DNA from 3 places in the Aliamphritea spongicola genome. Region 2 is predicted to be linked to each of the others. Evidence: predicted binding sites of a transcription regulator. Region 2 holds the regulator's gene; each other region holds the start of a gene.
The links. Region 2 encodes FNR, which switches genes on or off when oxygen is low (the NO sensors DNR and NnrR bind a similar motif). Its sites were predicted from a motif close to TTGATNTANATCAA; they were not measured.
Positions count from the first base shown of each region.

Region 1: JYB63_RS20460 (bifunctional enoyl-CoA hydratase/phosphate acetyltransferase) is a predicted target of FNR. The motif match lies at 4,416-4,429, and genes of this name have one in related genera.
Region 3: hpaD (3,4-dihydroxyphenylacetate 2,3-dioxygenase) is a predicted target of FNR. The motif match lies at 7,295-7,308, and genes of this name have one in related genera.

Region 1 covers NZ_JAFIDL010000009.1:142,716-152,878, reverse strand. Annotated here, with positions in the region: gene JYB63_RS20480 (amino acid ABC transporter ATP-binding protein) at 1-188, shown strand, start outside; gene hemH (ferrochelatase) at 320-1,342, shown strand; gene rlmB (23S rRNA (guanosine(2251)-2'-O)-methyltransferase RlmB) at 1,332-2,069, shown strand; gene JYB63_RS20465 (acetate/propionate family kinase) at 2,135-3,364, opposite strand; gene JYB63_RS20460 (bifunctional enoyl-CoA hydratase/phosphate acetyltransferase) at 3,361-4,362, opposite strand; gene JYB63_RS20455 (histidine triad nucleotide-binding protein) at 4,487-4,849, opposite strand; gene JYB63_RS20450 (SpoVR family protein) at 4,965-6,482, opposite strand; gene JYB63_RS20445 (YeaH/YhbH family protein) at 6,489-7,763, opposite strand; gene JYB63_RS20440 (PrkA family serine protein kinase) at 7,794-9,716, opposite strand; gene JYB63_RS20435 (dihydrolipoamide acetyltransferase family protein) at 9,804-10,163, opposite strand, start outside.
Region 2 covers NZ_JAFIDL010000011.1:38,089-48,251, forward strand. Annotated here, with positions in the region: gene JYB63_RS21695 (thioredoxin family protein) at 1-508, opposite strand, end outside; gene JYB63_RS21700 (adenine phosphoribosyltransferase) at 787-1,329, opposite strand; gene fnr (fumarate/nitrate reduction transcriptional regulator Fnr) at 1,398-2,177, opposite strand; gene hemN (oxygen-independent coproporphyrinogen III oxidase) at 2,375-3,772, opposite strand; gene JYB63_RS21715 (sulfite exporter TauE/SafE family protein) at 3,876-4,550, opposite strand; gene ccoS (cbb3-type cytochrome oxidase assembly protein CcoS) at 4,543-4,737, opposite strand; gene JYB63_RS21725 (heavy metal translocating P-type ATPase) at 4,756-7,275, opposite strand; gene JYB63_RS21730 (FixH family protein) at 7,275-7,793, opposite strand; gene ccoG (cytochrome c oxidase accessory protein CcoG) at 7,871-9,295, opposite strand; gene ccoP (cytochrome-c oxidase, cbb3-type subunit III) at 9,518-10,163, opposite strand, start outside.
Region 3 covers NZ_JAFIDL010000001.1:427,193-437,355, reverse strand. Annotated here, with positions in the region: gene JYB63_RS02050 (outer membrane beta-barrel protein) at 1-1,062, shown strand, start outside; gene JYB63_RS02045 (polysaccharide biosynthesis/export family protein) at 1,082-1,615, shown strand; gene JYB63_RS02040 (GumC family protein) at 1,709-3,928, shown strand; gene JYB63_RS02035 (tyrosine-protein phosphatase) at 3,965-4,684, shown strand; gene JYB63_RS02030 (hypothetical protein) at 4,738-5,493, shown strand; gene ygiD (4,5-DOPA-extradiol-dioxygenase) at 5,569-6,501, opposite strand; gene hpaR (homoprotocatechuate degradation operon regulator HpaR) at 6,734-7,156, shown strand; gene hpaD (3,4-dihydroxyphenylacetate 2,3-dioxygenase) at 7,431-8,282, shown strand; gene JYB63_RS02010 (GlcG/HbpS family heme-binding protein) at 8,348-8,776, shown strand; gene JYB63_RS02005 (multidrug effflux MFS transporter) at 8,778-9,980, shown strand; gene JYB63_RS02000 (hypothetical protein) at 9,977-10,163, opposite strand, start outside.

The DNA of each region.
Region 1 (10,163 bases), on a different contig from region 2:
AGCTGGCACACGAAGGTATGACCATGTTGTGTGTAACACACGAGATGGGCTTCGCGAAAACGGTTGCCGACCGGGTTATCTTCATGGATGGCGGTCAGATTATCGAAGAAAATGAACCACAGGAATTCTTCAACAATCCGCAGCATGAACGTACCCAGCTGTTCTTAAGTCAGATTCTGAATCACTGATCAGATGATCTGAAATCAGAAACGGGCCGTATGGCCCGTTTTTTATGCCCGGAATTTGATGTCGGTCGGCTGTGTTGTCACCGTAATTCTGGGATAATGCCGCCTGAATTACTGATTGTTTAGGAAGATCAATGCCACAGCAAAAACTCGCTGTTGTTCTGGTGAATCTGGGAACGCCGGATGCACCCACCCCCGGGGCCGTTCGCCGCTATCTGAAAGAATTCTTATCTGATGCCCGGGTTGTTGAAGGTAAGGGTATAAGACGGCTGTTCTGGCTCGCGGTACTGAATTTTATAATTCTTAATATCCGGCCTAAAAAAGTGGCGAAGCTCTATGCCAGTATCTGGGATGAGGATTCCCCGTTACGTAAAATTCTTAACCAGCAGGTGGCGGGTTTAAGCGTCCGGTTACAGAATGCATTTCCGGCGGCCAATGTTCAGGTGTTTCCGGCAATGACCTATGGTTCGCCTGGCTTGCAGCAACGCCTGGCGGATCTGTCGGCAGCTGGCTATGAGAAAGTGCTGATTATTCCGTTATATCCCCAGTATTCTGCGACGACCACTGCGCCTGTGTATGATCAGGTGCAGGCATTCCAGCGAAAGCAGCGTAATGTTATGGATATCCGGATTGTGAAGGAGTATCACGACCATCCACTGTACATCAGTGCGCTGGCAGATGGCGTAACGAGCTTTTGGCAGGAAAATGGCCGCAGCGAAAAACTGATTCTTTCTTATCACGGTATTCCGCAGGAATATGCGGATAAAGGTGACCCGTATGCAGTGCAGTGTCAGCAGACCTCCGCTTTACTGGCCGCTAAACTGGGATTGCAGGAAGGTAAGTGGCAGCAGACCTTCCAGTCCCGTTTCGGGCCGATGGAGTGGTTGCAGCCTTATACTGATAAAACCCTGGAGTCGCTTGGTAAGTCCGGCTGTGAATCGGTGGATATCATGTGTCCGGCGTTTGCTGCAGATTGCCTTGAGACCCTTGAGGAAATCACCGTAGAAAACTGTGAAGTTTTTCGCGAAGCCGGTGGTAAGCAATATCAGTATATTCCTGCACTGAATGCCTCACCGATGATGATTGATTTACTGGCTGCGCTGACGGAAGCGCAGGCAAATGACTGGCTACAGGCGGAGAAGAACCATGCAGCTTGATTATATTTTTGGTATTCACGCCGTCACCACTGCATTACAGCGTGATGCAAAGCGTTGCCGTGAACTGCTGGTTCAGAAAGGGCGACAGGATGATAAGGTGCAGAAAATCCTGCATTTGGCGCAAAAGAACGGGCTGAAGTGTACTCAGGTCCAGCGTAAGCAGTTGGACGAGCTGGCCGGCGATGGTGTTCATCAGGGCGTTGTGCTGGGGTGTGAACTGGTACAGGCAAAGAACGAACAGTTTCTGCAGGCGTTGCTTGACCGTACTGAAGAGCCTGCTTTTCTGTTGGTGCTGGATGGCGTAACAGACCCGCATAATCTGGGAGCATGTCTGCGTACTGCCGATGCAGCCGGTGTACATGCGGTAATTGCGCCTAAAGATAAGTCTGCACCATTGAATGCGACGGTCAGTAAAGTGGCCTGTGGTGCTGCTGATGCTGTCCCTTATGTACAGGTGACTAATCTGGCGCGAACTTTAAAAGATCTTCAGCAGCGGGGTATCTGGATTACCGGAACTGCCGGTGAGGCAGAAGTGATGGTATATGACGCTGACCTCAAAGGTCCGATGGCGCTGGTGATGGGCGCTGAGGGTAAAGGGTTGCGTCGCTTAACCCGGGAGCATTGCGATCATCTGATTAAAATCCCGATGGCCGGTGAGGTCAGTAGTCTGAATGTTTCCGTTGCGACAGGCGTATGCTTGTTCGAGGCAGTACGTCAGCGGCGATAATCAACCCTGTATCGCTAACAAAAGAATGCCGGATAAATATCCGGCATTTTGTCTTCTTTTCTTTATTAAACGGCAGCCTGTTCTTCCCGGGCAGCAAGCCAGTCCATCACTTCTTCAGTATGTCGGGCAATCATGGCCTCTTCGTTGGTAGCAATGACCCGGACGCTGACAGTACTGTCTGACGTGCTTATGCTGGCCATGTTATTACTGTTTGCCAGGTCATTTATTTTAATGCCAAGCCAGGCGCTGCGCTGACAAATCTGTTCGCGTATGTAGCTATCGTTCTCTCCGACACCGCCGGTAAACACCAGTTGCTGAAGCCCACCTAATGCTGCACTTAAGCGGCCAATTTCAAGTGCTGCACGGTAGCAGAACATATCAATGGCTTCCTGGGCATGGGGATTATCACTGTGCCGCAGGGTTAGCATATCGGCGCTCTCTCCGGATACTCCCAGCCAGCCACTTTGCTGATAAAGTACATTTTCCAGCTGGTCGTTATCTAACTGGTAGTGACGCTGTAAAAACAGTAAAACACCGGGATCAATGGTACCGCACCTAGTGCCCATTGGCAGACCTTCTACAGCGGTAAAGCCCATGCTGGAAGCGACTGATTTACCGTCTTTGATGGCACACATGCTGGCACCGGCACCGAGATGGCAAACGATGGTATTGGCCTGCTTGTCCGGCTCAGGCAGCTCTTCCAGTTTATGATTAATGAATTCATAAGACAGGCCGTGAAAACCGTATTTATGGATACCTGCTTCGCTGTATTCCCGGGGAATGGCGTAATACTTTTCTTCCGGTGCGTGGCCATGGTGGAACATTGTATCGAAGCTGGCTACCTGAATAGCGGAGGGGACCAGCTGCTGGCAGACTTCAATCAGTTTCAGGTTGTAAGGCTGATGCAGAGGTGCCAGAGGAATCAGCTGTTCCAGCTCTTCCATTACCTCGTCGGTGACCAGTACCGGTGCGGTAAAGGTTTCTCCACCGTGAACGACCCGGTGGCCAAATGCGCTGATTTCGCCATCCAGAAACTGAGCATCAATCCATTCCATGACGTACTTAAGGCAAGCCTGGTGGCGCTCTTCCCGGGGGATGTCTGACAGTGGTAAGTCGTTTTTCTCAACGCTGGCTTCGCGGCCAAAGGCCTTGTCACGGCGGATCAGCACCTGGGCTTTTTCGAGAATATTGCTGAACCGGAACCGGTACAGGCATTCATCGTGGTCAGCATAACGAATAAAAAGGGCGCATTTGAGGCTGGAGGAGCCACCGTTAACGGTAAGAATTAAACTCATGAGTTTGTCAGAATCTCTCTTAGGGATTGTTGCGAATGTTGTACGATCAGTGAGGCCAGCGCGCAGGAAGTCAGGCGGGCTTCGCTGCCGTCAGCACGGCTGTTCAGTATGACGGGGACGCTGGCGCCCAGTAACAGTCCCGCTGAGCGGGCATCGGCCAGGTAGATCAGTTGTTTTGCCAGCATATTAGCGGCTTCCTGGTCCGGGGCGAGCAGGATGTCTGCATCACCGCTCACGGGGGATTGAATGTGTTTATCCCGTGCAGCCTGCAGGGAGATGGCATTATCGAAAGCCAGTGGGCCGTCAATAATGGCATTCTGAATTTGCTGGCGGTCTGCCATTTTGCATAAAGCTGCTGCGTCCAGCGTGCTGGGCATTGCCGGCTTCACCTTTTCAACGGCAGCCAGAACAGCAGCTTTCGGGCTGGAAATGCCCAGTGCCCGGCAAAAGTCGATGGCATTTTGCAGGATGTCAGCTTTGGCCATCAGGTCAGGTGTGACGTTAATGGCAGCATCTGTAATCACCAGCGGTTTATGGTAACGGGGGATATCCAGTAAAAAGACGTGGCTTAGACGGCGTTCCGTTCTCAAGCCTGATGCTTTATTTAAAATGGCGCTAAGCAGCTCTGCCGTTGCCAGATCACCTTTCATCAGTGCCTGAACGTCACCGGTTTTGGCAAGTTCCACGGCCTTTTCAGCGGCCGCGTGGCTGTGCGGTGTATCGATGATCCGGTAATGATCAACAGGACGCTTCAGCTGTTCAGCCTGGGCCTGTATACGGGCCGCCGGTCCCACCAGTATTGGTGTGATAATTCCCTGTTCTGCAGCATCCAGTGCACCGCTCAGACCGTTGGGTTCTACCGGATGAACGATCGCTGTTATTACAGGTGGATGCTGTTTTGACTGGCTGATTATGTCATCAAGGCGGGAGGGCATCATCGTAGCCGTTCTCTGCTCGGTTAAATCGTTGGCTGTATTTTGCGCTGCTCTATGTTGCACTGCAATATAAAAGCCTCCGATTTTGGGTAACTGCGCTTAAGAGTGATTGTTTATTGATGTGCGACAAAAGTTGAATACGCAAAAAGCGGGAATGTCCGGCAGCGCTGTGCCGGACAGGCAGGGATCAGGCTGTCTTAAGTTTTTCCTGATAGGGTGGCCAGCCCATGGGTTTGCCGCCCAGCAGATGCAGGTGGATGTGATAGACCGTCTGTCCGCCGTCTTCATTACAGTTAAATACCGTACGGTAGCCGTCATCTGCAAATCCTGCCTGCTTAGCAATTTTTGCAGCGGTGGCGACCATGTGACCCACCAGTTCGCAGTCCTGGGCTTCAATATCGTTGATGGTTGCGATGTGTTTACGGGGAATGATCAGTACGTGGGTAGGTGCTTCAGGATTAATGTCGTTGAATGCAATTACCTTATCGTCTTCATAAACGATCTGGGCGGGGATTTCCTGATTAAGGATTTTACAGAAAAGGCAGTCCATGGTGCTTCCTTAAATAGTGTCTCGTTGGCTATGTTGATGATACTAATCGCGGCGGCGCGAATTAGCCAGCAGACATATAAAGAGCCAGCGCCTGATAAACAGGCGCTGTGACAGGTTATTCAGCCATTGCCGGCTCCGGTTGTGGCGGACAGTGATAGCTTTTATGGACATTCCCTTCAGGGGTAACGGATTCGAGGTGTATATCAAACCCCCAGAGTACGTGAAGGTGTTTCATAACCTCCTGAGTGGAGTCTCCCATTGGTTGTCCGTTGTGTATGTAGTGGCGCAGTGTCAGGGATCGGTCTCCGCGAACATTCACGTTATATACCTGAATATTGGGTTCCCGGTTACCGATATTGTACTGAGCAGCCAGATTTTCACGGACTCTCTGATAGCCGCTGCTGTTGTGGATAGCGCTGACCTGCAAGGTATTGCTGCGGCTGTCATCGTCGATAGTGAATAATTTAAGTTCGCGAATCATGTTGGGTGACAGGAACTGCAGGATAAAGCTTTCATCCTTATAGTTGCGCATGGCGTCCTGAATGGTGTCGTTCCAATCACTGCCGGCAATGTCTGGGAACCATTCCCTGTCTTCATCTGTTGGGTTTTCACAGATCCGGCGAATGTCCTGCATCATCCCGTAGCCCAGTGCATAAGGGTTTATGCCACTGAAGTAGGGGGCATCAAAGGGGGGCTGAAACACCACGCTGGTATGAGAGTGGAGGAATTCCATGATGAAACCGTCTGTTACCAGGCCTTCATCGTGGAGGTGATGCAGAATGGTGTAATGCCAGAAACAGGCCCAGCCTTCGTTCATCACCTGGGTCTGACGCTGTGGGTAAAAATACTGGGCAATCTTACGGACGATACGTACCAGCTCCCGCTGCCAGGATTCAAGTAATGGTGCATTTTTTTCAACAAAGTAAAGTAAGTTTTCTTCAGGGTCGCTGGGGAAGCGAACCTCTTTAACAACTTCTTCTTCGTCTTTTTTGGGGATGGTATTCCAGAGCTGGTTAATATGACGCTGGACGTATTCTTCACGCTCTGCCTGACGGGCTTTTTCTTCATCAGGCGTAATTGGCTGAGGACGCTGGTAGCGATTGACGCCGTAGTTCATTAACGCGTGGCAGGCATCAAGTATTTGTTCGACAGCTTCCAGACCGTGCCGCTCTTCACACTTGGCAATGTAGTTTTTTGCGAATAACAGATAATCGATAATGGCAGAGGCATCTGTCCAGGTCCGGAACAGGTAGTTGCCTTTGAAGAACGAGTTATGACCGTAGCAAGCGTGGGCAATAACCAGTGCCTGCATGGTCATGGTGTTTTCTTCCATGAGGTAGGATATACACGGGTCTGAATTGATCACAATCTCATAGGCAAGGCCCATCTGGCCGCGCCGGTACTGCTGTTCTGTGGAAACGAACTGTTTGCCGTATGACCAGTGGTTGTAGTTCAGCGGCATCCCGACTGATGAATATGCATCCATCATCTGTTCTGAGGTGATGACTTCTATCTGGTTAGGGTACGTATCCAGCCCGTAGTGTTTAGCCACCCGGGCGATTTCAGTATCGTATTTCTGGATCAGTTCGAATGTCCATTCTGACCCGGTAGAAATCGGCTCGCGCTTCTTCATATTAGGTCACTCCTTTTTTTCGAACAGTTTACGGAAGACCGGATAGATATCTGCCGCTTCTGTAATGTTATGCATGGCAAAACTTTCTTCGAACTGCTCCTGTATCTGCTGGTATTCCAGCCAGAGGTTTTGGGGTGGGCCTGTGGTGATTTCTATATAGGCGAAATACTGGGTAAGTGGCAGGATTTGTTCCTGCAGTACCTGACGGCAAATATGTGAATCGCCATCCCAGTTGTCGCCGTCTGAAGCCTGGGCTACATAGATGTTCCAGTCATTGCTTGGGTAGCGGTCGCGGATAATGTCTGCAGACAGGTTCAGTGCACTGGAGACAATGGTACCGCCGGTTTCGCGGGAATAGAAAAACTCCTGTTCATCCACTTCCTTGGCATGGGTGTGATGTCGTACAAATACCAGTTCAATCTGCTTGTAGTTCCGGTTAAGAAACAGGTAAAGGAGAATGAAAAAACGTTTGGCGATGTCTTTTATCGATTGGGTCATAGAGCCTGACACGTCCATGATGCAGAGCATCATCGCTTTACTGCTGGGAACAGGGGTGCGTATCAGGTTGTTATATTTAAGATCAAACTCATCGATAAACGGCATGCGTTTAATGCGTTTTTGCAGGGCTTCGATTTGAGCCTCGATATCGCTTATTTTCAGGGCTGCTTCGTCATCGGGCAGCATAGTTTGCAGCTGCGCCAGTTCTTTTTTCAGTACTCTTATTTCCCGGCGTTCCTTGCCGGATAAAGCAATACGGCGTGCCTGAGCCGAACGCAGAGAGCGGACAACGTTAAGCTTGTCCGGGGAGCCGACATTGGTGAATCCTGCCCGGCGGGTTTCAAAGCTGGTGGCATCACGCAACTGTTTTTTGATCATGTAGGGCAGCTCTAGATCTTCAAACATGAAGTCGAGAAACTCTTCCTGATTGATCTGGAAGGTGAAGTCGTCTTCACCTTCCCCCTGGTTGCTGGCGGAGCCTTCACCGGCACCGCCGCCTCCGCCACCTTGTGGGCGTTCGATTTCATCCCCGACAACAAATTCTTTGTTGCCCGGGAATACCCGTTGCCTGAAACCACCGTCACCGTGATGAAACACCGGTTCAGAGACATCTTTATTCGGAATAGATATTTCACTGCCCTGGTTGATGTCGGTGATGCTGCGGCTGTTTACCGCTTCTTCCACTGAACGCTTAATATGCGCTTTGTACCGCCGTAAAAAGCGCTGGCGATTCACGGTACTCTTCTTCTTCGCGTTGAGGCGACGGTCAATGATATAACTCATACTCGTCCTCCAGCTGTTTTCAGGGGGCAGTTACTGCGATTTTCTGACCCGTATATACCATTCAGACAACAAGCGAACCTGTTTCTCTGTATAACCCCGTTCGGTCATACGTTTCACGAACTCGCTGTGTTTCTTCTGGTCTTCGCTGGATGCCTTCGGATTGAAGGAAATGACCGGCAACAGATCTTCTGTATTAGAGAACATTTTCTTCTCGATGACCGTACGCATTTTTTCGTAGCTGTTCCAGGCCGGGTTCTTGCCTTTGTTGTCAGCCCGGGCGCGGAGCACGAAATTGACGATTTCATGGCGGAAGTCTTTCGGATTACTGATACCGGCCGGCTTCTCGATTTTTTCAAGCTCTTCGCTGATCGCTACCCGGTTAAGAATATCGCCGGTTTCCGGATCTCTGTATTCCTGATCCTGAATCCAGAAGTCGGCGTAGGTAACATAACGGTCGAAGATGTTCTGGCCGTATTCTGAATAGGATTCAAGATAAGCGGTCTGGATTTCTTTACCCAGGAATTCGATATATTTCGGTGCAATATATTCTTTCAGAAAGCCAATCAGGCGTTCCTGTACTTCAGCCGGGAATTGCTGTTGTTCAATTTGCTGTTCCAGTACATACATCAGGTGTACGGGGTTAGCGGCAATTTCCACAGGATCGAAGTTAAATACCTTGGACAGAATCTTAAAGGCAAAACGGGTTGATAAACCTTCCATGCCTTCATCCACACCGGCAGAGTCTTTATATTCCTGCAGGGATTTAGCTTTCGGATCAGTATCTTTCAGGTTTTCACCGTCATAAATACGCATCTTCGAGAATGTATTGGAGTTTTCCGGTTCTTTTATCCGTGACAGTACTGAGAACTGTGCCAGCATATGCAATGTATCCGGTGCACACGGAGCATTACGTAACGAGCTGTGTTCCAGCAGTTTCTGATAAATATGGATCTCTTCAGAGACACGCATGCAATAAGGCACTTTGACGATATATACCCGGTCAATGAATGCCTCATTGGTTTTGTTGTTTTTAAAGCTCTGCCATTCTGACTCGTTAGAGTGTGCCAGCAGTATGCCTTCGAACGGGATGGATGCCATCCCCTCTGTACTGTTGTAGTTACCTTCCTGTGTGGCTGTCAGTAACGGGTGCAGTACTTTAATCGGTGCCTTAAACATCTCAACGAATTCCATCATACCCTGGTTGGCATGACACAGTGCGCCGGAGAAGCTGTAAGCATCGGGATCGTGCTGTGGATATTCTTCCAGCATCCGGATATCTACTTTACCCACAAGGCTGGAAATATCCTGGTTGTTCTCGTCACCGGGTTCCGTTTTGGCGATGGCAATCTGATTCAGGATCGACGGATACAGTTTAACTACTTTGAACTGGCTGATATCACCGCCAAATTCGTTCAGGCGCTTCACTGCCCAGGGGGACATCAGGCCTTTCAGATAGCGGCGGGGGATACCGTACTCTTCTTCAAGAATATCGGCGTCTTCAGCCGGGTTGAAAAGCCCCAGCGGTGACTCGTTGATCGGAGAGCCTTTGATCGCATAGAACGGAATATGCTCCATTAATGCTTTCAGACGTTCTGCCAGTGAAGATTTACCGCCACCTACCGGGCCAAGCAGGTACAGAATCTGTTTACGTTCTTCCAGGCCCTGCGCCGCATGTTTGAAGTAAGAAACAATCTGTTCGATGGCATCTTCCATGCCGTAGAACTCATCGAAAGAAGGGTAGCGCTGGATCAGTTTGTTAGAGAAGATCCGGCTTAATCTTGGGTCCAGTGATGTATCAATCAGTTCAGGCTCGCCGATGGCATCCAGGATACGTTCTGCAGCACTGGCGTAGGCCATCGGATCTTCTTTACAGATGTCCAGGTACTCTTGCAGGGTGTATTCCTGTTCTTGCGTGGCATCAAAGCGTGCTTTGTATTGTTCAAAAATATTCATGTCCCACCTTCCTTAAACGTGAATTAAATTGTCTTACTTAAGGACTCATAACGCTTTTCTCGGTCAACCTTTATTAATCAGTGTAGTTCAAGATTGCTCTTCCCTGACGAAATTTTCCTCATTTTGTGTTGAATCAACTATTTGATTTTTAATCAGATCCTCTTTAACAGCCCGCATGAAACGGGCGGCTTCGCCTCCGGTTGCTGCACGGTGATCGAAGGTCAGGGAGAGAGGCAGAGTGGGTTGCATTTCGAGCTCATCCTGAGCATTTACGCAGGCCGTCATGTAGATAGCGCCGGCACCGAGAATGGCAACTGTTGGCGGTACGACAATCGGGTTTGCATAGCGTCCGGCAATGGTTCCGAAGTTGGAAAGGGTAATCGTGTTACCGGTCAGTTCAGCGGGTGGAATGGTCCGGTTGATGACATCCTTACGCAGGTTATCAAG
Region 2 (10,163 bases):
CGGCTCTGTCTACATAGAATCCATACAGGTCAACGGTGTTGATGCCAACCATCTTGTCGGTCAGCACCTTACCGTCATTAGGGTCAACAAACAACAGGGTAGGTGTAAATGCTGAGTTGTAACGGCTAGCAAAAGCTGTCGCATCAACCGGATCGCCGTTAAAGTCGATAATGGTCTTGCTGCCGTCAAAAATAGTCAGTTTGCGGAACAGCAGCTTTTTGTCATATTTGCCGCTCAGTTGCATAGGCTGAAGAATTTCACGGGTGATGAGTTCGCAGTACTGGCAGTCAGGCTGGCTGACCAGAATGAGTGCGAAGCGGTCACCGGCGATCTGCGCATCCTGCTGCAGGTTAAGAAGTTCCGGCAGTGCATTTTCGGCTGTTGCTGTTGCTTCAGTGGACTGGCCGATTGGAGACAGGGCCAGTTTCTGGGCAGGCTGTGCCCAGCTAAGAAGGCTGATCATGGTGCCCGTCAACAGGGTAATAAGGGGTAGCAGTCTCAGTTTCATTTTTATTATTAACTCAAGGCTGTTTTGTCCATGCAGTGGTCTCTCGCATGGCGGATTCAGGTGCAGGCTGACAGTAAATTTTTGTGTTTTGTACCGTCAATGCACCAACGACGTTGACCGATTGTAAGCGATTTTTAAGACAGTTTGCTACGTTTCTGAGCAGAATGGTGAGAGTAACGGTTTTTGGGCGGTTAAGTTGTTGTTTTATCGGTGGGCATTTTTTAGGGGAGAAACAAAACAGCCCTGTAAAAACAGGGCTGTTGATTAAAGCAGAGTGCTCAGAGGCCTTCGTAAGACATCAGGCTGTAAACAGGGATGCCTGCTTCCTGAATCTTGCGGGAGCCCTGCAGGTCCGGCAGGTTAATCAGCGTGGCTACTTCAGCAACGCTGGCGCCGAGTTCTTTAACGATAGTGCTGGCGGCCAGCACGGTACCACCGGTGGCAATAAGGTCATCAAAGATCAGTACTTTGTCGCCTTCTGCTACTGCATCGGACTGCATTTCAACAGTGGCACTGCCATATTCCAGTTTGTATTCCTGTGACACGGTTTCCCCAGGCAGCTTGCCTTTTTTACGTACCAGTACCAGTGGGATGTTCAACTGGTAAGCCATGATGGAGCCGATCAGGAAGCCGCGGGCATCGATGCTGGCAATGTGCGTGATGTCTGAATCAATATAACGCTGAATGAAGGCGTCGCTGATCATACGCAGGGCTTTGGGATCTTTGAACAGCGGAGTGATGTCGCGGAACATAATACCCGGTTCCGGCCAGTCCGGAATCGTGCGCATAACTGATTTTATATAACATTCATCAAAAGACATGAAGAGTCCTTACAACGGGGTAATTCTAAAAAAGTGTACAGATACATATTGATTTCCCGACGGGGAAATTAGTCCATCTGGCTGGTGCTGATGCGATCGTCGTCTTCACCAACACAGTCACCGGACAGACGCTGAATTTCTTCCAGCTGAACCAGTTCTATTTCTTTGCCTTCAACTGTAATCAGACCGTTTTTCTGGAAACGGGTAAAGATACGGCTGACGGTTTCAACAGCCAGACCCAGGAAGTTACCGATCTCGTTACGGGACATAGATAAACGGAATTGGGTAGCGGAGTAACCACGTGCTTTATAACGGGAAGACAGCTTGAACAGGAAGGTCGCAATACGCTGCTCGGCATTTTTCTTGCTGAGTAACAGCATCATTTGCTGATCTTCACGTACTTCTTTACTCAGGGTACGCAGTACCTGCCGGCGCAGTTCCGGTAACTGCCCGGAAAGTTCGTCCAGTCGTGGAAACGGAATTTCACAAACAGTGGTTGTTTCCAGTACTTTGGCAGAAATCGGGTATTCATTGCCATCAAAGCCGCTGAAGCCGACCAGCTCGCCCGGGAAATAAAACCCGGTAATCTGTTCTTCGCCTTCGTTTGTCAGGCTGTAGCTCTTAATGCTGCCGGCACGGATTGCATAAATTGATGAAAACGAATCGCCCTGATGGAACAGGTGTTCACCTTTTTTCAGAGGACGGCTTTTCTCAATAATATTATCGAGACGATCCATCTCTGTCAGATTCAGTGATACCGGAAGGCACAGTGAACTCAGGCTACAGGTGCTGCAATGTACCTGAGATATACTGTGTACTTTGCGGTCGGTTGCCTTTGTGTCACTCATTATCAAGTCCTGTGATTAGTTCATATATCGGTGTAGATATTCGATTATGAAGTAATTTTAGTACGGGTTGAAGCAATTTAGACCGCAACACGTTACTTTTGTCGCACAAAGCCGCAAAAAGTAACTGTTTTGTTAAGTCTGTTGCTCGCTGCTGCTGTCCTGAGCGGTGATTTGCTCAGGACTTACAGTGTTACCGGTCAGATAATTCGGGAGAATCCCTGAGTGGCCGTTCGCTTTGGAATGTAGGCATCAAATGTCATGCAGATCCGGCGAATAAGCAGCCGGCCAGTGCCGGTTACCAGAAGCTCCCGCCCCTGTTTTTCGACGCTGACGAGACCGTCCTGAGCAAACTGACCAATTTCTTCGAGTTCATCGGCAAAGTAATCGTCAAAGACGATATCAAAGTCTGCTTCAATGCGGTCTTTGTCCAGTTCAAAGTGACAAATCAGCTGAGTGATAACTGCCCGGCGGATACGGTCATCACGGCTCAGGGTGACGCCCCGGTTAATCGCATGAACATCGCTTTCGACTGCATCTGTATAGAGACGCATGTCGTGCTGGTTCTGATAATAAACATCACCGATCTGGCTGATTGAGGAAACGCCCATTGCAACCAGGTCACATTCTTTATGAGTGGTATAGCCCTGGAAGTTACGGTGCAGCTGGTTATTGCGCTGGGCGATGGCGAGTTCGTCATCGGGCTTGGCAAAATGATCCATACCTATATACACGTAGCCTGCGTCGGTCAGTATGGCGATGGTCGTTTCAAGAATAGCCAGTTTGGTTTCCGGGCTTGGCAGGTCTTCAGCATGAATGTGTTTCTGGGAACGGAAACGGTCAGGCATATGCGCATAGTTAAATACGCTCAGGCGATCCGGACTCAGTTCAATGATTGTTGAGAGGGTTTTCTTGAAGCTCTCAAGTGTCTGATGAGGCAGCCCGTAGATCAGGTCCATATTGATGGAACGGAAACCAAGACGGCGTGCTTCGGTCAGAACTGCTGCCACTTCTTCAACCGGTTGTACCCGGTTAACGGCTTCCTGAACTTTCAGTTCAACGTCCTGCACACCCAGGCTTATACGGTTAAAACCGATGTTACGTAGTACCTGAAGGGTTTCGTTATCCACTTCGCGGGGGTCAATTTCAATCGAGTAATCGCCGCTGTCATCATCCAGCAGATTAAAGTTGTCACGCAGTGCCTGCATCAGCTCGGTCATTTGTTCATTGCTGATGAAGGTCGGGGTACCGCCGCCCCAGTGCAGTTGCTCAACGACCCGGTCTTTGGAATACCATTTAGAAAGCTGTGCCATTTCCTGATACAGGGTGTCGAGATAAGGCTGGGCTTTTTTGCGGTTACGGGTGATAACTTTGTTACAGGCGCAGTAATAGCACACGTGAGCACAGAACGGGATGTGCACGTAAAGCGATAGTGGTGTGCTGGTATCCGCGGTGTTTTGCCCACAGTCAACCAGGTCGCTGGCCTGCAGAGTAGGATCAAACTGGATGGCGGTAGGGTAAGAAGTGTAACGGGGGCCTGACAGATCGTAACGTCGGATCAGATCCAGATCCCATTCAATTAGATTTGGTTGAGTCACTGCGTAAGTCTCTTGCTAAAACTGTATAGGGGCCGGTCTGTGCCGACTTATTTTGGTATGAGGATATTTTATGCGTGCTATAGGGCAGTCGCATTGACCCTGGTCAAGCGCTGAAGAATTGCAGTAAACCGGAAGTTGGCAGGGTGTATATTCCAAAGCCGATAATGCACAGGCCGGCCATCGCCTGAGTGAGCTTATGTTGTAAGAATTCCTGTAGTTGCCGGGCCAGCAGTCCGGTGACCAACATGGCCGGGATCGTTCCAATGCCAAAGCCTGCCATTAGCATGGCGGATGTTTGCCAGTCAGCGGCACTGGCGCTCCAGATAAGGGTTGAGTAAACAAGCCCGCAGGGAAGCCAGCCCCACAAGCTGCCCAGCAACAGGGCGTTGGGCACTGAACTGACCGGCAGCAACTGTTTGCTGAATGGTTGTATATGTTTCCAGAGGTGCTTGCCCAGGCGTTCTATATAGGTGACTGCCTGCCACCATCTGGCGATATACAGGCCGAGCAGGATAAGCATCAGACCTGCGACAGTACGCATAATCAGGCCGGTAGTGGGGGATTCAATGAGCCATCCCAGTCCGCCGAGTATGCCACCGGCAAGTGCGTAGCTCAGGACTCGGCCAGTATTGAAGCTGAACAGGAGTAACAGAGGGTGATTATTCTGCCGGTTGATCCCCATCGCAATTGCGCTGGAAATGCCTCCGCACATACCGAGACAGTGAGCGCTGCCAAGCAGCCCCAGCAGCATGGCATAAAAGATACTGAGTTCAGTCATCCTGTTTATCAGCAGGTTTCTGTTTGGCGTCGTCGGGAATCAGATGCTCGTCGTCATCATAGAGGATACTGTGGGCTGGGGATTCCATATCGTCATACTGGCCGCTGTTAACGCACCAGAAAAATCCCCAGATACCCAGCCCCGCCAGGATCATCGCGATTGGGATTAGCAGGTAGATGATGTCCATTAGATATCCGTAGCCTGATTAACTTTGTGATTTGACTGCTGTCACATCTGGCGGTGAAACCGGTTGCCTGGCAGCTTTAAGGGGCTGTTTCAGGCGCGATAGCCGCAGGGCATTTCCTACAACCACCAGTGAGCTTGCAGACATGCCAATAGCAGCCATGTAAGGGGCAATTAGCCCGCTGGCAGCCAGCGGCAGGGCGATAATATTATACACCAGCGCCCAGGCCAAATTCTGGCGGATAATTCGCTGTGTTTTTTTCGCGTGGTTAAGTGCCTGTGGAAGGCGTTGCAGGTCACTGGAAATCAGCACCGCATCAGCGTTGGTCTTGGCAAGGTCTGTGGCTGCTCCCATGGCAATGGAAATCTGAGCGCCGGCCAGAACCGGGATATCGTTGATACCGTCACCGACCATGATGACCCGGGCACCGTCAGCCTGTAATTGCTGGACGTGCTGTAACTTTTCTTCCGGAGATACACCGGAGATGACCTGGTCGATATTCAGTTGCTGGGAGACGGCGCCGACAGCCGCGGAATTGTCACCTGTCAGCATGGTAACGGTCAGGCCTTGCTGTTGTAGCTTCTCAACAGACTGCGCAGCATATTTGCGAAGCGGATCGTTGAGACAGAACCATGCCAGCGGTGTCTGTTCAGTAACGAGCAGGAGCCACTGACCATTATTATCCGGTGCATCCTGATAACTCAGCACCTGTGGGCAGTGAGCACTGGCAAATTCTGGTTTACCAATTCTGTAAGTTACACCGTTGATATTACCTTCAAGGCCTTCGCCAATATGGTTCTGGAGGTCAGTGGCAGGAGTGATCTGAAATTCTTCCAGGTGACCATGGAAGGCTTTAGCGATCGGATGCTCGGAGTGAGCTTCCAGTGCTGCAGCAATATCAAGACATTCACTGTTATTCATCTCTCCCAGGCTGATGGTTTGCTGCAGGGACAGGTTCCCTTCAGTGAGCGTGCCGGTTTTATCAAACACTATATGGGTAGCGTTTGAGAGGCTTTCCAGAACATGCCCCCGGGTAATAAGGATACCGTTTTCCCGCAGGGCACCGGTGGCGGCTGTCAGCGCAGTAGGGGTCGCCAGTGACAGTGCACAGGGGCAGGTAACAACCAGTACTGAGAGGGTGATCCAGAGTGCGTGTTCCGGGGCAATGTTCCACCAGATCAGCGCTACAGTGATGGCCGTAATTAATACGGCAGCAACAAAGTAACCGGCGATCTTGTCAGCGGTTTTTGCCACGGCAGGTTTTTCCTGGTGGGCACGATCCAGCAACCGGACCACGGAAGACAGCTTAGATTCTGCGCCGACGTCAGTGACTTCTATTTCCAGTGGGTTTTCAACATTAATGGTACCGCCAACAACTTTATCACCGGGTTGTTTGTTCAGCGGCAGGTATTCACCGGTGAGGGCTGATTCATCGATGCTGCTGTTACCGGCAATAATAATGCCGTCGGCAGATACTGTATGTCCCGGTTTAACGATGACCCGGTCACCTGTTTTAAGGTCGGTGGCGGGAATCAGTATTTCCTGTCCGTTACGGATGACCGTTGCGCTTGCCGGCAGCAGGTTGAGCAACGAGTTGCCTGCACGGCCGGTGCGGTGGCGGGCTTTCATTTCGAGGTAGCGGCCAACCAGCAGGAAGAAGGTGAACATGCTTACCGAGTCAAAATATACTTCACCGGTGGCGGTGGCTGTTGCCCATACACTGGCAGTGTAAGCACCGCCTATCGCTATAGAGACCGGCACATCCATGGTTAGGCTGCGGGTTTTCAGATCCCGCCATGCAGCATCAAAGAAAGGTCTTGCGGCATAAAACACCACTGGCGTGGCAAGGACAAAGCTTGCCCAGCGAATGAAGGTGATAAATTGTTGTTCAAGCTGGTTGCTGCTGTCTGCATAAATGGCTGCGGCCAGCATCATGATTTGCATGGTGAAGATGCCGGCAACGCCCAGGCGCCGGGTGGCGCGGCGGGTTTCTGCTGCCAGCAGCTGTTCTTCTTTATTGGGGTGGTACGGGTGACCCTGATAGCCAATCGAGTATATTGCGCCGAGAATTTTACTCAGGTCAATCTGATCAGGATTCCAGCTGATCTGAGCCCGGTGGTTGGTCATGTTGACCGATGCCTGGGTAACCCCTTCCAGTGCGGAAAGGTGATGTTCCAGTAGCCATACACAGGCGGCGCAGGTAATGCCCTCAATGACCAGTGCCGCCTGTTTGCTGCCGTCACTTAGAGTATTGACGAAGCTTTGCTGGACTGAAGCTTCATCATATAGCTTTAGTTCCGCCAGGCGTTGCTGGGATTGGTTGCGGTCAGCAGTATTCGGTGACTGGGCATCACTGGTGCGGTGCTTGTAGTAGTTCTCAAGCCCGCCGGCAGCAATTGCTTCGGCAACTGCCTGACAACCCGGGCAGCACATAGGCTGTAACTTGCCGTTTATTTCAGCGGCGTATCCGGAGTTGGCAGGTACGTCCAGGCCGCAGTGGAAACACAGCTGCGGCTGGTTAGCAGAAGATCTTTCAGACATTAATTGGTCTTAAGCGGAATCAGTTCGAATGGGGTATCGTCATAAGGAGGGAATATGGACTGGCGAATCTGCCAGCTGCCGTCTTCTGGCTGCAGGATGACGTATTGTTTACCCAGAGGTTTGTGGTCGATACTGCCCAGATAGAGGCCATCACGGACCCGGCGCAGACTGACGGCAATGTCCCGGTCAGCCAGGGTTGCATGTACCAGATCCAGCGTCATGTTTTCTGGTTTCTGGGTGCCGCCGTCGCTGCTGAGTTCTACGCTGATATCACCCGTCAGAGAATCAATCTTAAGGATTGCTTTAACACCCAGGTCCGCTGCGGCCTGAATTTTGGAGTTGTCCTGTTTAATTTCTTTCGCATGTTTGACGTAGTCATCCCGTACCAGTGTGTCACGGGTAAAAATAGCGGCGGAAATATATACTGTGGAATACAGAAACGTTGCAATCAGAGGTGCAAGAATAAACCAAAGCCACGGCTGCTTATACCATGGGGCGGCAGAATTAGGTTGGGACATGATCTTCCTTCAAAAAGATAAAAGCCGTCTCGGGCGAAACGGCTATTTTAACTCACTCGGTGCTGTTAAGCATCGTTTTAGCGTCGATTGGTCGGTCCGATAAAGCGATTCTCTTCATCAACACTGATATCGGCATCGTCCAGCGCTTTAACATGGAACATAATGTTGTAGTTAGGGCGCTCCAGGTAGGCCGGTTTGATTTGTAGACGGACCGGGTGATCAAGAAGTTCCCCTGAACGGATATTCACTTCACTGTCACTGATCATTTTCAGACCGTCGATACCGGTGACTTCAATGCTGTAGCGGTGGTCTTGCTGTGACTTGTTAGCCAGTTTCAGCATGTAGGCGTTTTCGATGGTGCCGTTGGACGCTTCAATGTACAACTGGCCCCGGTCGCGGATGATATCGACTTCCAGCGGAACCCGGGCGTACAGGGTATAGCCGAAGGCAATGAACATTGCGCACATGGCGACAAAGTATCCCACCAGGCGAGGACGGAGGATGTGGGTTTTTCCGCCTTCAAGTGCGTGTTCAGTTGTGTAGCGAATCAGGCCGCGGTCATATCCCATGCGGTCCATAATGTCGTCACAGGCATCAACGCAGGCGCCACAGGCAACACATTCATATTGCAGGCCGTCACGGATATCGATGCCGACAGGGCAGACGTGAACGCAGTTACCGCAGTCAATACAGTCTCCCATGCCTGCCGCTTTGTAATCAAAGTTCTTTTTACGTTTGCCGCGGTTTTCACCCCGGGCTTCATCGTAGGATATAACCAGTGTGTCCTGATCGAACATTACACTCTGGAAACGGGCGTAAGGGCACATGTAGATGCATACCTGTTCCCGTAACCAGCCGGCATTGGCGTAAGTGGCAACGATGAAGAAACCAATCCACCAGGTTTCCCATGGGCCAAGGTTAAAGGCCAGTAAGTCAGGGATCAGTTCACGGATCGGCGAAAAATATCCAACAAAGGCGATACCTGTTGCCGCAGCGATGATCAGCCAGAGGCTGTGCTTGGCAGCTTTGCGGAAGAATTTTTCTGCGCCCATCGGCTGCTTGTCACGCCGCATCCGAACGTTGCGGTCGCCTTCTGTAATCCGCTCAGCCCAGATAAAGAACCAGGTCCAGACGAATTGAGGGCAGGCGTAGCCACACCAGAGCCGGCCTGCAAACACGGTTACGAAGAAGAGCACGAAAGCGAGAATAATTAATAGCCAGGACAGGAGGATGAAATCCTGGGGCCAGAAGGTGAAGTTAAATACGTGAAACTGACGGTTTGGCAGATCAAAGAGTACAGCCTGCTGGCCATTCCACTGTAACCATGAGAAACCGTAGAACATAGCCAGCATGATGAAGCCGGAAATGGTGCGGAAGTTCTTAAAAAAACCTTTGTAGTACTTTACATAGATATGGACCCGTTTGGCGTACAGGTCATATGTTTCTGGAGCGCCGTTGTTCTTGCTCTTTGGGGTAACATCTTTTACTGGTATTTGATTCATACCAATCCTCACCATTAGTCGTCGAATACAGGCTAACACATTGGAGCATAAAGAGTTTTGGCATTTTTGTGAGCGGGGGTAAAACAGAAAAGGCTGTGCTCACAGTCCGTGTATTAGCAAACGCGAATATTATACGCCCATTCCTCTGGCTGAAAACCTCAGGCAAAAAAAAAAGGCGATATGTAGTTTAACATATCGCCTTTTTATTGATCTAAGCCAGTCTTATTTATTTGACAGGCTGTACACGTAAGATGTGATCAGGTGGATCTTGTCGTCGCTCAGCAGGTCTTTATGAGCTGGCATTACGCCGCTGCGACCAACACGGATAGTGTGGCTGATCTGTTCGAAAGAACCGCCGTATAACCATACGTCGTCTGTCAGGTTAGGTGCACCCAGTGCCTGAACACCTTTAGCATCCTGGCCGTGACAAGCTGTACACAGAGCCTGGAACTGCTGTTCACCACGTGCAGCGGCTTCAGCATCAGCGTTCTTGCCGCTCAGTGACATTACGTAGTTAGTCATGTCACGTACACCTTCTTCACCCAGTACTTCGCCCCATGGAGGCATTGCACCGGTACGGCCTGCAGCAATAGTAGCCTTGATGGTGTCAGCGTCGCCGCCGTACAGCCAGTCAGCGTCAGTCAGGTTAGGGAAGCCGTGTGCGCCGGAACCTGTTGTGCCGTGGCACAGAGAACAGTTGTTGGCGAACATGCGCTGGCCCATTTTCAGACCTTCAGGCTGAGACTGCAGTTCTTCAACAGACATTGCAGAATACTTGGCGAAAACCGGACGGTATGTTTCTTCCGCGTAAGCTACTTCTTCTTCATACTGGGTAATCTGTGTCCAGCCGAAGAAGCCTTTGAAGTTA
Region 3 (10,163 bases), on a different contig from region 2:
GGCTACGACGATAACATCCTCAGCGCAAACACTGATGAAATTTCAAGCATGGTTACTGTTCTGTCGCCAAGCGTTCAGCTGGTTGCCGAGCAGGGCCTTAATGCTTACCGCATGAGCTATACCCTGAGCAAGGGTGTATTTGCCGACAGCACCGAAGATAACTACCTGGATCACAACTTCGCACTGGATGCACATCTGGAATTTAACTCCCGCAACAAACTGGACTTACGTGCTGAATATAACCGTGGCCATGAAGCACGGGGTACCGGCCTGAGTGCCAACGGCGGTATTGCCAATGCTGTAACTGAGCCACTGGAATACGATACCAAAGCAGTTTCTTTCAACTATCAGTTTGGCGGTGACGAAGCCACAGGCCGTATTGAGCTCTACGGTGAGTTACTGGATCGTGAATACCAGAACTTCCGCAGCATTACTGAAGGCCGTGACAACCAGGAACGTACTGCCGGCGCTATCTTCTACTACCGTGTAGCACCGAAAACTTCATTACTGTTTGAAGCCCGTAACAAAGATGTCGATTACGATCTGTCCACTACCACTCTGGACAGCAACACCTGGCGTTATTTTGTGGGTGCGACCTGGGAGTCCACCGCGAAGACGACTGGTACGGTTAAGATTGGTCACTTCGATAAAGACTTCGACGATTCATCCCGTAAAGATGATGACGGTGTGAGCTGGGAAGCGGCTGTAAAATGGGCGCCTAGGACCTATTCAGTGTTCACGCTTACCACCGGTCAGGAAGACAAAGAAAGTAACGGTACCGGTAACTTTATTAATGCCGAAATTGTACGTTTAGACTGGAACCATGAATGGAATGACTTTGTCAGCACAGACCTGGGTATTAGCCATGCCACAGAAACCTATGAAGGCGACGCTAATAACCGTGAAGATAAAGTTAAAAGCTACAGTGCCGGTTTTAACTATGACATGCGTCGCTGGTTATCACTGGGTCTGTCTTATACCTATAACGACACCAGCTCTAACATCAGCGGTGTGAGCTTTGACAAGAACGTTATCTTCTTTACTGTTGATGCGTCTCTGTAATATAGAAATGGTAGTTACTATGCGTAGTTTGCTGTCGCTGCTTAGCAGTTTGTGTGTACTCCTGTTTACCCTTCAGTCTGCCAACGCTTCAGACTTGTCTAATTACCGCATTGGCAGCGGTGATCTGCTGAGCATTCAGGTATATGGCGAAGAAGAACTGAGTATGGAAGTCCGCCTCAGTGATGCCGGTACTATCCCTTACCCGTTTCTGGGTGAGCTGAATGCGCTGGGTAACACCGTTGGTGAATTAACAGACACCATAAAAGCAGGCTTGGCGGATGGCTACCTGATTAACCCAACCGTCAGCATTACCGTTGCGGAATACCGTGAGTTTTTCATTAACGGTGAAGTGGAAGAACCCGGCGGCTACCCTTACCAGCCAGGCTTAACTCTGCAAAAAGCCGTCGCTATTGCCGGCGGCTTTACCGAGCGGGCTTCGAAAACCAAACTGTTTGTTGCCCGTGAAGACCAGAACGGTGAACCAAACCGGGTAAAACTAAACGCGACTATTCAGCCCGGTGACATTATTACCATTGAAGAGAGCTTTTTCTGATTAACTGCAGAATCAGCTCCTTCCTGAAACCGGATCACCCAAAAAAGTGATCCGGTTTTGCCGCTTTAACAGATATAAAAAAGTATGGATACAATGAATAATCAATTTGCTGCACCTGTCATTGAAGAAGAAACCATCGACCTTCGCCAATACTGGCGGACCATTATGCAGCGCAAATGGAGTATTTTAAGCTTCGCTCTGGTAGTGACCCTGCTGACCATTATGGTGGTATTCAGCATTAAACCGACTTATCGGGCTACCACTACCCTTCTGATTGAAGCGCAGCAGGCAAACGTTGTATCCATTGAAGAGGTCTACGGGGTCGATTCTTCTAACAACGAGTACTACCTCACCCAGTTCGAAATTCTTAAATCACGCCAGTTGGCCGAAAAGGTTATTACCGAGCTAAACCTGCTAAACAATCCGGAGTTCAATCCGGAACCGAGTTTTATAAGCAGTAAAGTGGCAGAACTGCGCGAAAGTCTGGGTATTAATCAATTACTTGAAGATCATTTAAATATCGTTCAGGTCGAACTAACCGATGAAGAGCTGGCCGCTGAACATTTTCAGGAAGTGACGGATGAGTTTTTGAAGAAACTGAACGTCTCTCCTGTCCGTAAAACTCAGTTAGTTAAGATCAGCTTCGAAGCACATGACCGTCTTTTGTCTGCAACAATTGCTAATGCTATTGCTGATGCATACATTGATAACGACCTCGAAGCCCGCCTGGCTCTTACCTCAAAAGCGTCTGAATGGTTAACTGTACAACTGAGTGGCCTGCGTGAAACCCTTAAGGCTTCTGAACGCCGCTTACAGGAATACCGCGACTCCCAGGGCATTGTTGGCCAGGACGGCGGCCTTGATATTGCCAATACCGAACTGGAACTGGTTTCTGATAAGTTAGTTGATGCGCGCCGTGACCGACTTGCACTGGAAAGTGTGTACCGCCAGGTTCGTGCCATCAGCAAGAACAACCCTTCTGCCTTTGAACGTATCCCTGCTGTACTGCAGCACCCTCTGGTACAGAGCCTGAAAGGTTCGGTTCTGGTTGTTGAGCTGAAAAAGTCTGAACTGGCTAAACGTTACGGCGCTAAGCATCCTAAAATGCAGGCTGCACAGTCTGAACTGGATAACGCCCGCCGCAGCCTGAACAGCCAAATTCTGGCAGTCGTCAACGGTATCGAAAGCGAATACCGTGCAGCGGTTGCCAGCGAAGGTTCTCTGAAATCTGCGGTTAACCAAACCAAGTCTGAACTGCAGTCGATCAACCGTAAAGAATACGGCCTGAAGGAACTGGAGCAGGAAGTGGAAGCCAACCGCCAGCTTTATGATACCTTCTTCAGCCGCCTGAACGAGACCAATGCTACCGGCGATTTACAGAGTGCCAATGCCCGTATTTCAGACCCGGCCATTGCCCCCCGTAAACCGGCTAAACCTAAGAAAGCACTGATTGTTGCACTGGCATTCATAGTAAGCATTATGTTCGGCATCATGGTTGCTTTCTTACTTCAGGCACTAAACAACACCATCATGTCGGCGAAAGACGTGGAAGAAAAACTTCACGCTACCCTGCTGGGTCTGCTGCCATTGCTGCCTAAGCGCCGTAAACATGCGCACCCAAGCTACACTCAGTATCTGCAGGAGCCGCAGTCTGCCTTTGCAGAAGCGGTTCGTACTATCCGTACCGGAGTGGTGCTATCTGCGCTGGATAATCCGCACAAAACACTGTGTGTGACCTCTTCCATTCCAGGTGAAGGTAAAACCTCAACATCTCTAAGCCTGGCTTACTCACTGGGCCAGATGGAAAAAGTCCTGCTGATTGATGCTGACATGCGCCGCCCTTCCATTGCCAAAGCGATGGGCATTGATGGAAAAGCGGCTGGGCTTTCTAACCTGGTTGCCGGCACGGCGGATGTTGAAGAATGCATTCACACCATCGAAGACGCTAACATTGATGTACTGACCGCCGGTATTATTCCGCCTAACCCGCTGGAGCTGCTGTCTTCCCAGAAGTTCGCTAAGGTCATTGAACAGCTGGAAGGCCGTTACGACCGCATCGTAATTGATACAGCCCCAACGCAGGCGGTAAGTGATGCCCTGATGATCGGTAAGATCGTTGGCGCAATGATCTACACCGTTAAGGCCGACTCTACCAACCAGCAGCTGGCTAAAAACGGCCTGAAGCGCCTGAAAGAAGCCAATGCACCGGTGATCGGTGTGGTGCTTAACCAGCTGGATGTGAAGAAAGCTGAAAAGTACGGCTACGACTATTCCGGCTACTACGACAGCTACGGCTACACCGGCGGTAACTGATCTGCCGCCGTTCAGTACTTAAATACAGGGTAACGAATGATTGATCTGCATTGTCATTTACTGCCGGGCATCGACGATGGCCCGGCCAGCCTGGAAGAGGCGGTAGAGCTGGCAGCCATGGCGGCTGCCGACGGTATTACCCATGCCGTTGCCACCCCGCACATCCATCCGGGCCGCTATGACAATAACATCCATAGCATCACCCCTGCCTATGAAGCCCTGAAGAACGCCATCGTTGAACGTAACATCCCGCTGGAACTGGGTATGGCTGCAGAAGTGCGGATTTCAGTAGAGATGCTGGCGATGATTCCCACCAACCAGATTCCATTTCTGGGTGAATGGGAAGGTCGCAAAGTTCTGCTGCTGGAATTACCTCACAGCCACATCCCCCCCGGTTGCGACAAACTGGTGGACTGGCTGCTGGCCCGGGACATTCTGCCGATGATCGCCCACCCGGAGCGCAACAAAGACATCATGCATAAGCTGGAAAAGATAGAACCCTTCGTCAGCCGTGGCTGCCTGTTCCAGTTAACCTCCATGTCTGTTGCCGGTAAGTTTGGAGATGTTGCCCACGAACGGGCGCTGGAGATTCTGCAAAATGGCTGGGCGACCATCATTGCTACCGATGCTCACAATACCAACCGCCGCCCGCCAGTGCTTTCTGAAGGGATGCATGCTGCTACAGAGGTTGTTGGTGAAGCCACTGCCCGTCAACTGGTGTATGACAACCCTGCCAGACTGATTGGCCTGCATTAACAGCCATTCTTAGCAGCGACTCTGATACAGCCACTCCCGGATCACTGAACAACATGACCACAGACGCCTCATTTTCTGAAACATCCTCTGCTGACCGCTCCCGGCACTCTTCGCGCCGCTCATCCCGAAAAAAGCCTGGCCCCCTGGGTAAAACGCTGGCACTTATCGGAATTGTGCTGCTCACGGTGATGGCGTATTACAGTATTCGCTGGATGATGGCAGACATTAACAGCTACCCTGCCCGTAACGCACTGATCAACCAGCAGGACCCGACGAAACTGGTCCCGGCCGAAAAGCTTGAACGGGCTCAGGCATCTATCGACCGTTCTATAAGCTGGCGGCCTGATCACGGTGATTACTACGATATTAAAGCCAGCCTGAGCTACTATCAGGCATTGCATGCTCAGAATGAAAACCGCTGGCGGGATTACGGCCAGTTAATGAGCCAGAGTCTCGATCTTTACCGGCAGGCAAGCACGCTGCGCCCCCACTGGCCTTACAGCTGGGCCGGGCTGGCACTGAGCAAAGCCAAACTCAGCCAGATGGATGAAGAGCTTTTTCAGGCAATCGATAACTCTGTACTCTATGGCCCGTGGGAAAATGCCGTGAACATCAGCATTGCTGAAGCTGGGCTACTCAGCTGGCGCTACCTGCCACAGGCACAGCAGGAAGCCGTACTTGCCAACATCGACCGCGGCCTGAAGCGTAACTATAAAGAAATTCGCAACATTGCCACGCAGGTCAATCAAACTGCCCTGCTGTGTGACAAGCTGCCGGATTCGAAAGAGAAGGCAAAGCTCTGCAAATAAAGAGTCTGTAAATAAAGGGCTCTGCAAATAAAGAGCTGTGTAAAGGCTAACGGAAACCTCTGTTAGCCCAAAGCTTCAGCCATTAAACAGCACCGAACGCATCGAAAACGACCCCGCCTCAAATCCTTCTGCGTAATACTCCGCCTTCTCCGATGCATAAGCACTGGCTGCCACGTACAATAACGGCAGATAGTGCTCAGGCGTGGGTACCGACATCTGCGCTGCCCGGCCATACTGAAGATAATCCGCCAGAGCTGCGTACTCACGGTTATTGATCCGGTCTGTCACTTTCGCATCAAAATACTTTGCCCAGTCATGTACCAGATGGGTGCGGCCCATGCGGTAATCCTGCTGCCAGCTACGCATGTTATGGGTGATGTTGCCCGAACCGATGATCATCACCCCCTGCTCCCGCAACTGGCGAAGCTCCTGCCCCAGCGCAAAGTGCTCTGCTGCATTCATACTACGGGACAGGCTAAACTGAAACACCGGCACATCCGCCTTAGGGAACAGGCGCATCAGCACACACCAGGCACCATGATCCAGCCCCTGACCAGCATCAGCAATGATCCGTTGAGAGAATTGTGCTTTTGTCAGGCTACCGGCGATTTCCGGGGCACCGGGAGCCGGATAATTCTGCTGATACATTTCATCCGGGAAACCGTAAAAGTCGTAAATCATGGCGGGCTTTTCTGCCACTGAAACCGCAACACCGCGGGTTTCCCAGTGGGCAGATACCATCAGAATGGCACGGGGCTTTGTCGCAGCCGCTCCAAAGCGTTCAGCCAGCGCATCCCAGTCCCGGGTGAAGCGGTTATCCTGCAGGATATTCATCGGATCACCGTGACCAATGAACAGTGCCGGTGCCCTTCGCCCTGTCACTTCTGAAGCGGAACCGCTATCAGCTCCCGCGTCAGTACCTGTTTGTTTAGCACCCCAGGCAGGCAAAGCAGATAACGCAGCCCAAAGGCCGGCCAGGCCGGTAAAACAACGGCGGGATACAGGCATAAGCACCTCATCAGTAAATATATTAAGTAGTTCAGTATTCACTGTATCCACTGACTGAACATTCATCTAATGCATAATGATTATTTCCATCATGCGCCATACATATAAAAATGCGGATTTATTCACCATTACGACCATTTATACCGGCTCCCACCGCCCGGTGCCGTTTACTTTGAAGAGTGGCCCCGATACCATCTTTGTTAATACATTAATTACTTTTAAGCGATGACATATGCGCAAGTTTGAAGACTCATTACCCCTTCAACTTCTCCGGGCACGGGAAGCCACCATGCTGTTTTTCCGCCCGCTGTTACATGACAACTCTTTAACGGAACAGCAATGGCGAATCCTGCGGGCGCTGTATAACTATAAGGAGCTGGAGTCCAAGGAACTGGCCAAACGTTGCTGCATTCTCAGCCCCAGCCTGACCGGTATTCTGAAACGCCTGGCCCAGCAGGGTTATATCCAGCGCCGTAAATGCCATGAAGACCAGCGCCGGGCGCTGATCAGCCTGACTGACAAAGCCTATGACCTGTTCGAACGCCTGAGCCCTGAAGTGGAAGCCGCTTATGCTGCATTCATTAACCGCTACAGCGAAGAAAAACTGGAAGAACTGATGAGCATGCTTAAAGAGCTTTCTGAGTTGGAGCCCTGAATCAGCTACGACATCCCGTTCAGGCTCACCTCCGCCCAACCATCCGGCTGTTTCACAACCGGATGGTAGCCTTACCAATCACCGGTACCCGCGCCTTTGGTACTTTCAGCCTTATCTCTTGTACTTTTCCCTGAATTACTAATGCAGATCAATTTTCAGATCGTTGACTATATAAAATTAGTTAACATATTAACTTAATAACTATATACTGATTTTAACTTGTCACCCTTTGACACTACTTTTAAAAAGAATAAACACGATTGAGAGGTCTCCAATGGGAAAAATTGTACTCGCGGCAAAAATCACCCATGTTCCAACCATGCTGCTTTCTGAACGTCCGGGTAAACTGGAAGGCTGCCGCCAGCAAGCCATTGACGGCCACAAAGAAATTGCCCGCCGCGCCCGCGAAGCCGGTGCTGACACCGTTGTGGTCATAGACACTCACTGGCTGGTAAATGCCGGCTATCACGTAAATTCAGGGGAACACTTCAAAGGCAGCTTCACCAGCCACGAGTTCCCGCACTTCATTCAGAACCTGGAATACGAATACAAGGGTAACCCGGCACTTGGCGACCTGATCGCCGAAAAAGCCACCGAAAAAGGCGTATTTACCCTGTCACATCAGGTAGAAACACTGGATCTGGAATACGGCACCTTAGTGCCGATGCGCTACATGAACCCGGAATCAGACCTTAAAGTGGTTTCAGTTGCCGGCTGGTGTACCGTACACAGCCTGGAATCTTCCAAGCTTCTGGGTGAAGCCATTCGTGAAGCCATTGAAGCCAGTGACAGCAACGTCATGCTGCTGGCCTCCGGTTCCCTGTCTCACCGGATCTGGGACAATGACGATTACGAAGCCAACAACGGCACCTTCACCATCTCTAAAGAATTCAACCGTCAGGTGGATCTGCGGGTACTGGATCTGTGGCAACAGGGTGACATCAGCACTTTCCTGAAGATGCTGCCTGATTATGCCCAACTGTGTTCCGGTGAAGGTGGCATGCACGACACCGCCATGCTGTTCGGCGCACTGGGTTGGGATGAATATCAGGGTAAAGGCGAAGTCATCGGTGAATACTTCCCAAGCTCCGGTACCGGTCAGGTGAACGTCGTATTCAGCCTGTAATACATACAACACTGAATGGCCGGCCAGCCTGACTGCCCGGCCATTTTTTATACGTGGAAACAGTCATGCTCACCGAAGAAACATCCCTTAGCTGGGAAAGTGCCTCACAGATCTGCCAGGCCACCTGCCGGTATGCCAGCGAACATAATCTGAAAATCTGCGTGTGTGTACTGGACCGACACGGCAACCCGCTGGCCATGCAACGGATTAATCACGCCCCGCTGCCATCCACAGACATCGCACGTAAAAAGGCATACACCGCCGTCAGTTTTGGCTTCGGTACCCACCTGTGGCAACAGCGGCTGGCGGATAAACCCCACCTGCTATCCGGCCTTACCCAACAGCCAGACATGGTGTTGTTCGGCGGCGGCCTGCCTGTAACGTACAACGGTCAGTTGGTTGGTGCTGTTGGCGTATCCGGCGCCAGTGAAGCCCAGGATCAGGCCTGTGCCGCTGCCGGCATCGCTGCCCTTCCTGAATTACAGAGCCAATGATATGACCACGGCGACACAACAAAACCCGGCAACCGGACAACTCCCCGGTATCGCCTGGTTTACAGTCATGTCGATGGTCAGCCCGGTGGCGCTGAACATTTTGATGCCCGCCCTGCCGGACATTGCTGCCGACCTGAATGTCAGTACCGATGAAGTGCAGCTCAGCCTGACCCTGTATCTGCTGACTCTGGCATTCGGCCAGTTAATCTGTGGCCCGCTGGCAGACCGCTTTGGCCGAAAACCTGTATTGCTAGCCGGCATCGCCCTGCACTTCGTTGGCTGTTTGCTGGGGGCATTTGCTGATGACCTGCAGTCGTTACTGCTCGCCCGGGTGTTACAGGCCGCCGGGGGCTGTACCGGCATGGTGCTCGCTCGCACCATCATGCTGGATTGTTACAGCCGCTCCCAGGCAGCCGGCAAGATTGGCTACATCACCCTGTCTATTGCACTGGCACAGGCCGTTGCCCCGACACTGGGCGGCCAGCTTAACCTACTGTTTGGCTGGCAGGTGCTGTTTCACTTCTCACTGTTGCTGAGCAGTGTCTCCTGGCTTATCGTATTACTCATCATTCCTGAAACCGCCATCAACCTGACCACCAGCATTCGAATCAGCACTGTTTTACAGCGCTATAAGCAACTGATCTGTAACCGCAGCTACCTCCGTTACAGTGCCTCAGCCACCCTGATTGCCTGCGGTTTTTACCTGTTCATCGGGACTACCCCCTACATAGTTGCCAACCAGATGCAGGGTACTTCAGCGGACTTCGGTAACTGGTTTTTAATCGTCGCGCTGGGCTTTATGGCAGGTAGCTTTACCGCCGCAAGACTCTCGGCAAACCTTGGCATTGCACGGATGATATTTCTGGGGAATGCTGTTTCAGGCTGTGCGGCGCTCAGCCTGTTAGCAGGATTAATGATCGCAGGTCTTTCAGCCGCCACACTCAGCTATCTTCTACTCTTCCTGCCGATGGCGCTCTATACCTATGGCCGCGGGCTCAGTCAGCCCAATAACCAGTCCGCCGCCATTGCCAGCAGCGACATCGCCCCGGGAGCAGCTTCCGGTTTACTGGGCTTTATACAACTGATCACCGGCGCGCTGGTCACCCAGATTGCGTCACTGATTTTAGAACTGGGAACAGTATGGCTGGCAGCCACGCTGGTGATGTTTGTTGCGGGAGCCTTTCTGCTTAGCCGGAATCATTAAACCGGCTTTTGAGCATCAACCGTGTTTTTTTGTGCTTCAAGTGAACTTTTATCCCGGAGCCAGGCATAGCTGAGTGACAGAATTCCCAGTTCAATCACCCCCAGAAATAACCATAAGAAATATTGCAGAATATACAGCGTAAAAGTTTCAAACGACTCAAGCAGGGTGAACAACTGACCAGAC